2 regions of the Anaerotruncus rubiinfantis genome follow, and region 1 is predicted to be linked to the other one. Evidence: riboswitches for the same ligand, from Rfam matches in the RefSeq annotation. Region 1 holds a riboswitch; the other holds the start of a gene.
What was found. A riboswitch is a leader RNA that binds a small molecule or an ion and turns the genes downstream of it on or off. The one in region 1 is predicted to bind cobalamin.

Region 1 (4,414 bases):
TGGTCGATCAGCACCGGGATGCCGAGTTCCTCGAGTTTTTCCCGCACCTCCGGGACATGGTTCACCATCGTGGACTCAACCGCCAGCCCGCATCCGCCCGACAGGATGAGCTCATAATCCGGCGCGCTGTATTTTCCCGCATAGAGGATTTCGCCGTTTTCCATCGCCTGTCTTGCGTTTTCAATGTACCAGTCTCCCGCCTTTGTCCCGGACAGCCGGATGCTGTCGAGCGCGCCGAGCGCATCAAACAGGCACATGGCGGAGGTAGCCACAAGATAGATATCCTGCACCGGCCGGTGCAGGACGTTGATGTCCCCGCCGATCCCTTCCGGGGCCTGTTTTCCTTCCGGGACTACCAAGAACCGGCTTCCGTCCGAAATCGAAAGCAGCGTATAGCCGCCGGGATAGTAGTCCACTTCGAAATTTTCCGCATATTGCAGCTGCAGGCTGCGTTCGGCCTGCCAACCGTTTCCAAGCCCGCCTGACAAATCGGCGGGCGCGCTGGCCCTGCAGCCGGGCAGCAGCAGAACGGCCAGCAGGATACAGATCATTTTCTGAATCGTACGTTCGATATTCATGTTCACTCCAAAGGTTTCAGCGTCGCGGAATCGAAACGCAGGATGTAATCAATCTCATGCGGCTGGCTCATCGCGACCGTCCGCGCGCTGACCGCAAGGTCCTGGTCGAGCATGACCGGGATCTCAAAGACGGAAGTTTCCCCCGCGGCCACCGGATCGTACACGGCCCCGTCCACCCGCATAGATTCGTAAAAAGGGCTGCTCCAGACAAGCGTGGCCGTCACCGTCCCGTCCTTCACCGACAGCTTCGCCGGGGATTGGACACTTACCCGGCCGGTACCGCCTGTCAGCACCACCTCGGCCGTATACTGCCCGTCGGCGGGCGGCTGGGCCATCCGCGCCGCAAAAATCGCCTCCGCCGGGATCAGCGCGGACTCGAACACCAGCGTCCGGTCATACCACTTTTGCTTTTTGAGGCTGAAGGCGGCGCAGCAGGTTTCCTGATCCAGCGCCTGCACCGGCACGGTATAGGTATACTTCCCGTCCGCATCCTTTGCAAAATAGATGTAATGCTCCTCCGTGTCCACGAGCGCCTCCTCACCGGTACCCATGTAAAGTTTCTCATAACCCTTCCCGCTCAGCGTCAGGACAGCGGACATTTTCCCGTCCGCAACAGTGAGCTGCGCGTCTACAATCCGAAACATGGAAGAGCTGGACGTCACCCCGATCGGGTAAGTCCCATCCTGAATCTGGTTCCCATAGATGGGCTGTGTTGTTTCTTCTCCCGCATTGGACGAAGCCGTCCCGTTTGCGGACGGTGCGCTCTCCACTTCTTCAGAAAGCGTACCCGTTTCGTCCGCCGGCGGTATGCTGGAGCCGCCCCCATCCAAAGGCGCAGGCCCGCATCCGGCAATCAAAACGCAGGCCAGCAGCGCCGTCCATAAAAGTTTTTTTCTTTTCATTGAGTTTCTCCTTACAGCGCGCCTGCCGCCCAGTCGCATGGACTGGGCGGCGCGTCTTTTATCCCGCAATCAGTTTTCCAACATGCGCAACGAACATCCGCTGGATACCCGGATACTGCCCCAGGCCTTTCAGGACACATTCGACCTCAAAGCCTTCCTTTTCAAACACACTTTTCCAGGAGTCCTCCTCATCGCCCGCCATATCATTGTTGGCGTGGTCGCCCGCCACGATCATCAGCGGCAGCAGCACCGCTTTGGTCGCGCCGGAGCCCTTCACCAGCCCGAGGACATCCTCCAGCGTGGGGGCTGCTTCTACCGTGCCGACAAAATAGTTGCCGTAATCCGCCTTGGCCAGATGTTCCTGGAGCTTTGCATAGGTTGCGTTCGCTTCATGTTCGGTTCCATGGCCCATAAATACGATTGCGGTCCCGTCGGCATTGTAATCCTTGGTTTCCTCCGTAATGACCGAAATAAGCTCGTCATAATCCGCATCATCAATCAGAAGTGCCTGTCCCAGCTTGAAGCTGTCAAACTTGTCCGCATAGGGCGTAACCTCCGCGACAACATCGTCATATTCATAACCGCTCATAACATGCGTGGGCTGGACGACAACCTCCCTGACTCCATCCGCCACCAGCCGGTCCATTGCCTGGGTCACATTGTCGATCTCCAGCCCGTCACGCTCCTTGAGCTTGTCGATGATAATCTGGCTGGTGAAGGCGCGCCGCACCTCGTAATCCGGATAGGCGGACTGCAGTGCGTTTTCAATGCTCCCGATTGACAGGTCGCGGTTATCGTTGTAGCTGGTACCGAAGCTGACCACCAGAAGGACCTTTTCCGGCGCGGCGTCCTCAGCGGCTTCGCTTTTTGCCGCGGAGCTCTCGGGCGGGGCGGACGCCTCGCTCTGGCTTTCAGAGCTCGCCGGGGTGTTTGTGGAACAGCCGGCAAACGCCAACAGGGATAAGGTCAAAGTCAGCAGCAGTGCGATCATTTTCCGGGCAGGTTTTTTCATTTTTCATTCTCCTTTGTTGTGATTTGTTTTCGGGAAAAAACTCCCCCGGACGCCTTCGGGCCCAAAACGAATCCAATGCAAATAAAAACGCCTGCAAAAGCTTGCAGACGTTCATTTTAATGCAGGAATAAACATACGCCATCATGCGATGGGTATGGCTTGCATTCCTTCATGTCCATGACCCCGGTGTCCGCAGGGATGTACGCGCCGCGCGGTTCACGCGGCAGGAAACAGGCAAGTATTCTGACTGATCGCCCATGCCCGCACGCGGGCACAATGTCTGGCGCCTTCCCGGAATGCTCTTCCAGTGGCATCCGCCAGCCTTATCGGCGAAATACAGCAACGGCCTTGTGTGGGATTCGCACCCAGCTTCCATGACCTGTTTCCATGATTCGGTTTGGGATCAGTATAGCACCGTGGAAATCGTTTTGTCAATCGGTTTCCGGTATTCCGGAAAGCTGAGCCGAAATCTTTTTCAGGAATACCGCGCCGAAGAAGAATTGCGCATCCCGGCCCAATATCCACGCGCTTGTATCTGCGGCAGATCTTTCATTTCCCCTGTCTCATCGGCTTGTTTCTTTTGCACAAATTCTGACAATTATTTTTAGTCTTAAAAATTTTCTTATTCTTAAAAAAAGTCATTGACTTATAACAAAAAATTATATATTATGAGGTTACCGGATAAACGTCGACAAAAAAAGACCGGAATTAAGGAGGAGCATTATGAAAACCATTGAATTTGACATCCCTGAAAAAATCAAAGCTTCTGTTGTGAAATCCCTTCCGCTGGTCAACGAAATCAAAGATCAGGACCTTCGCGAAAAGGTTATCGAAGGCTGGGCGCTTTCTCTGAACCTCAATGATTTCAGCTGCATGGAAGAAATCCCAGGTTCCGGCGTCCCAGGCGGCCCGGAAATTGGAAACCAGGTCCATCATATCATGGGGGTCGCCCGTCTGGCCATCGCAATGGTCGATATTCTGGAAGACACCCTGCAGTCCCCCCTGGGCATCGACCGCGATCTGCTCATCGCCTGCGCGCTCTGTCACGATCTTGGCAAACCGTATGAATACAACCCCAAAAAACGCGCCGAATGGGAAGCCGATCCCAGGGAAAAGGGACTGCCCTGCCTGCGTCACACAATGTACGGCGTCTACATCGCCATGACCGTCGGCCTGCCCGAGGTCGTCGCACACACCTGCGGCTGCCACTCGCCGGAAGGGCGCTTCGTCCGCCGCAGCCTGCCGACCACCGTTGTCCATTTCGCGGACGAGACTTTCTGGCAGGTGCTCGAAAGCGCGCACAACTGGACCCTTCCCAAAATGTAATTTTCCTGGCAGCCTGTCAACCTACTGTGTATATGAAAGAGGAGTTGCAAAGAAATGAAAAAGGCCCTTTGTCTTTTACTGGCGACCTGCATGATCTTTACAGCGGCCGGATGCGGCAAGAGCGAAGCTCCCGCGGCTTCGGGCGGTACAGCTTCCCAGCCGGCGGCGTCCGCTCCGGCTGCCCCGGGCGGCGACAAGGCGGTCATGCGGATTGGCATCGGACTCAATGACCAGCATCCGCAGTATCTCGGCCTGCTGAAATTTAAGGAAGAGGTTGAGAAGAACACGGGAGGCCGTTTTGAAGTCCAGGTCAACCACAGCGGCACCGTCGGCGACGACCGCGCCATGCTCGAAATGCTCCAGATGGGCACCCTCGACGGAACCTGCCCATCTTCGGCGGTTGTGGCAAACTTTGCCCCGGAGTTCACCCTTTATGACTTCCCCTTCCTTTTCACCACTCTGGAAGAGGTCGACGCCATCCTGGACGGTGAAAAAGGCCGGGAAATCCTCGACCTGCTCGAACCGGCCGGTATCATTGGCATGAACTACTGGGAGCTCGGCTTCCTCAACATCACCAACTCGAAACGCCCGGTCAC
Region 2 (4,414 bases), 1.8 Mb from region 1:
CGGAATACCAAGCAGGGTGGTGGCGAGGATCCCGATGAGCAGCGCGCCGCGCACCCCGCGCACCATCAGCAGGATGGTCAGCACAAGGCCCGTAAGCGCGAGCAGGGCGTCCGGCCGGGCGAGGTCCGCAAGCGCCGGGACGATGCCGCCGCCGGTTACGACCGATGTGATGTCGGTGTAGGCGATTTTGGGGGCGTAAGCCGCGCCGTTGATTGTGAGAAGTGACTGCGCGTCGGAGGAAAATTGCAGAAGGTTAGCGTTTTTGAAACCAATATATGCCACGAAAACGCCAATGCCGCCGCCGATTGCGTTCTGCAGGCCCGGCGGGATTGAGCGGATGATGCTCCTTCGGATTTTGGTGACAGTGACGGCGATGTTCACCAGGCCGCAGAGAAATACGAGGCTGAGCGCCTGCTGCCAGGAAAAACCAAGTCCGAAGCAGACGGTATATGTGAAGAATGCATTGAGCCCCATTCCCGGCGCCTGCGCATAGGGGACATTCGCGAAAAGGCCCATGATGAGCGTCCCGGCTACCGAAGCGATGACCGTTGCGAGAAAAACCGCCTGATAAGGCATCCCGGAGGCGGAAAGGATGCGCGGATTGACAAACAGGATATATGACATGGCAAAGAAGGTCGTGACCCCGGCCGCGATTTCAGTTGAGACGGTCGTGCCGTGCGCCTTTAGATGAAAGAAACGCTCCATAATGCAAACAACCTTACCGTTAGATTTTGGTAAGGTTGTTGTTTGCAGAAGACGGTGGGTTTATGCACCAGGTTGGTTTTCATCGGCTGCGCCAGCGTCTTACAAGAAGCGGAAACGCGGGCCCCCGGCTTTGTCACCAGCGCCGCACGCCTTCGATATGTAAAAAACGGGCCTGTGCATAGATGTAGCTGGAAAGAGGCCGCAGATGCGCGTCATAGGTGTGGGTGGAAACCAGCAGGCCGCTGTCCGTGACCCCGGTCACGAGCAGTGAGTGATACCACTTGCCGTTCGCATCGCCAAGCTGGATAACGTCGCCGAGCTGCATCCCTTCCGGGCCGCTTAGGGAAGCGAATGGGCCCGCGCCTTTGTTTGCGGTGAGAAATTTATACAGGTACGGTACGCCGCTCCAGGCCGCTGCGCGGTCGGTTGCGCTGTTATAATACCAGCCCACGTCTTTTTTATAATTCATGATTCCGCTGCCGGCATAGATGCACTGGGAGATAAAGCTGGTGCAGTCCCCGCCGATCCCGTCGAAGCTGAGATAGCGCGGGTTGCGCGAAAATGCCCACCGTTCGGCATAAGCGGCGGCCTTGGAGCGTTCATAGGCATTGATGGTTGGCATAAAAGAACCCCCATTTTCCATTTTGATTAATTTAGAATATCATTCTTATCCTATGCGGTTTGCTTGACTTTTGCATACCGGTACATTAGAATTTAAAAGAACTCAATTGGTATAAAAGTATGGTGCAGGGGAAGCCGGGTGAAACTCCCGCGCAGGGACGCTGCTGTAAGTGCTTAGCTGCGGTTCAGGATGCCACTGGGAAAAATCCCGGGAAGGCGGACCGCCGCGTTGAGGCATAAGCCAGAATATCCGGCCATACGGGGATCGCGCGGCGGACGGTTCTTTTGCGGGCGTGAGAAATCAGGCGGCCGGATGATAAAATCCGGATGTCCGTCTTTTTTCGCCGTTCGGGAACTTGTCCGCCCGGACGGCTTTCTTTTTGTCCGGAAGTGTAAAACGCCCCAAACGGCCAAATGCGCTTTCCGTATTTCAAAAATGTCACATATGCGGTATAATTTCAGAGAAGGATTTATCGCCGCGCGGCCCGGCACAGCCGGACGCCTGCCGAAAACCAAGGGGGGACGGGGATGCTCGAACGTTACGTCTACTGCGGCGCGCAGAGGCTGCGCTGCGGCTATACGACCGGGTCGTGCGCTGCGGCGGCCGCGAAAGCGGCGGCTCGGATGCTGCTGACCGGCTGCGCTCCCATTGAGTCCGTCATTGAAACACCGGGGGGAGTCCGTTTGGCACTTCCGGTTGAGGCGGCGTCGTTTGACGGAAAAACGGCGCGATGCGCGGTGCGCAAGGACGCGGGCGACGACGCGGACGCGACCGATGGGCTTTTGATCTTTGCCTGTGTGACGGCAGAGCCGGATGGGCTGATTTCGGTCGACGGCGGAAACGGCGTCGGCCGGGTGACCCGGCCCGGGCTTGACCAGCCGCCCGGCGCGGCGGCCAGGGTGACCCGGCCCGGGCTTGACCAGCCGCCCGGCGCGGCGGCCATCAACCGCGTCCCGCGCGAGATGATCGCCCGGGCAGCGCGCGAAGCGCTGGGGGATTGTGGAATGGAAACAGGCCTGCGGGTGGTAATTGAGGTGCCGCAGGGCGAACAGATTGCCGCGCGGACCTTCAATCCGAGGCTGGGCATTGTGGGCGGTATCTCGATCCTTGGGACAACCGGCATCGTCGAGCCGATGAGCGAAACGGCGCTCGTCGAAACGATCCGCACCGAGCTTGGCGTGCGGTATGCCGCCGGAAATGGGCCGGTTCTGCTGACGCCGGGCAACTACGGCGAGACATTTGCGCGAAGGGCGTTGCGGCTCGATCTTTCCCGGTCGGTGCTCTGCTCCAATTACATCGGCGAGGCGATCGACCATGCGGTGCGGTTGAGATTTTCCGGAATTCTGCTCGTCGGGCATATCGGCAAGCTTGTGAAGCTTGCGGGGGGCATTTTTGAGACGCATTCGCGGGTGGCGGATGCGCGTATGGAGATATTGACGGCCTATGCGGCGCGGGCGGGCGCGGACAGGCTGCTGGTGAAGCGGCTGCTCGACTGCGCGACCACCGACGAAGCGCTCGGCCTGCTCGAAGCGGGCGGTGTATTAAACGATACCGTTCGGTTCATCCTGCAAAGGATCGAATTTCATTTGGAGCGCCGCGCCGGGGGAATCCCGGTGGGCGCAGTGCTCTTTTCCAATCCACGCGGCGTGCTCGGCCAGACGACTGGCGCGGCGGCGCTGCTCGAAAAGCTCAGACAGACGGAGGAACCCATATGAACGGAACCTTATACGGCGTGAGCGTCGGCCCCGGCGACCCGGAATTGCTCACGCTCAAAGCGGCGCGGATCATACGGCAGTGCCCGGTCATCGCGGTGCCGCGTTCTGCGGATGAAAACGCCCCGATCGCGTTGGGCATCGCCCTGCAAGCGGTGCCGGAAATTTCCAGAAAACAGATTGTCGAGCTTTCCATGCCGATGACCCGTGATAAGGCGGAGCTCGACCGTACCCGCGGCAAGGCGGCGGACATGCTCATGGAGCTGCTCGCGGCGGGCAGCGACGTGGCGTTTCTCACTTTGGGGGACGTGTCGGTCTATTCCACTTATTTCTATCTTGACGAACGTGTCCGCGCCTGCGGATATGAAACGCGCGTGATCGCGGGCGTGCCGTCTTTCTGTGCCGCGGCCGCCCGGCTCGGCGTCAGCCTCACCGAGGCGTCCCAGCCGCTGCACATCATCCCCGGTTCCTATTCCAGTGTGGATGAGGGGCTCGGTTACGCCGGCGCCAAAGTTCTGATGAAAACCGGAAAATCGATCGAACAGGTGAAGGCGCGGCTGAAAGAACGCGGGCTTTATGAAAGCGCGCGGATGGTCCAGAAGTGTGGCATGGAGGGCGAGCGGGTGTTCAATTCTCTCGACGGGGCGGACGCGGATGCAAGTTATTTTTCGATCATTGTCGTGAAAGGATAGGTGCGGTTATGGTGCATTTTGTGGGAGCGGGCTGCGGCGCGCCGGACCTCATCACCGTGCGCGGGCAAAGGCTCCTGCGCGAGGCGGATGTGATCATCTACGCAGGATCGCTTGTGAACCCCGCACTTTTAAAGGAAGCGAAGCCGGGCTGTGAAATCCATGACAGCGCGAAAATGACGCTGGAGGAGGTTTTTTCGGTGGTGCAGGCGGCCGAAGCTGCCGGGAAAAGCACTGTGCGGCTGCATACCGGCGACCCGTCGCTTTACGGCGCCATCCGCGAGCAGATAGATTTGCTCGAAGAAGCGGGGGTTCGTTATGACGTGACGCCTGGGGTGAGCGCTTTTTCCGGCGCGGCGGCGGCGCTTGCGCACCTCGGCGGCGCGGAATATACCCTGCCGGACGTTTCCCAGACGCTGATTGTCACCCGTATGGCTGGACGCACGCCGGTGCCGGAGCGGGAGGAAATTGAAAAGCTGGCCGCGCACCGCGCCTCGATGGCCGTCTATCTCAGCGCGGGGATGGTGGAACGGCTTTCCGAAAAGCTTATCGCGGGCGGCTATCCGGAGGATACGCCCGCCGCGATCGTTTATAAAGCGAGCTGGCCGGACGAAAAAACGATCGTATGCACGGTCGGGCTGCTCCCGGCGCTGGCCGAGGAGCATCGCATCACCAAAACGGCGCTC

Region 2: linked by a shared signal. The riboswitch ahead of cbiD (cobalt-precorrin-5B (C(1))-methyltransferase CbiD) and the one ahead of BN4275_RS07410 (sirohydrochlorin cobaltochelatase) in region 1 are both predicted to bind cobalamin.

What each region holds. Positions count from the first base shown of each region.
Region 1 covers NZ_FKLA01000009.1:409,217-413,630, reverse strand. Annotated here, with positions in the region: gene BN4275_RS07420 (ABC transporter substrate-binding protein) at 1-578, opposite strand, end outside; gene BN4275_RS07415 (hypothetical protein) at 581-1,480, opposite strand; gene BN4275_RS07410 (sirohydrochlorin cobaltochelatase) at 1,539-2,492, opposite strand; cobalamin riboswitch at 2,709-2,890, opposite strand; gene BN4275_RS07400 (HD domain-containing protein) at 3,216-3,818, shown strand; gene BN4275_RS07395 (TRAP transporter substrate-binding protein) at 3,873-4,414, shown strand, end outside.
Region 2 covers NZ_FKLA01000009.1:2,194,229-2,198,642, reverse strand. Annotated here, with positions in the region: gene BN4275_RS16025 (NCS2 family permease) at 1-705, opposite strand, end outside; gene BN4275_RS16020 (amidase domain-containing protein) at 839-1,327, opposite strand; cobalamin riboswitch at 1,431-1,599, shown strand; gene cbiD (cobalt-precorrin-5B (C(1))-methyltransferase CbiD) at 1,855-3,042, shown strand; gene cobI (precorrin-2 C(20)-methyltransferase) at 3,039-3,731, shown strand; gene cobM (precorrin-4 C(11)-methyltransferase) at 3,740-4,414, shown strand, end outside.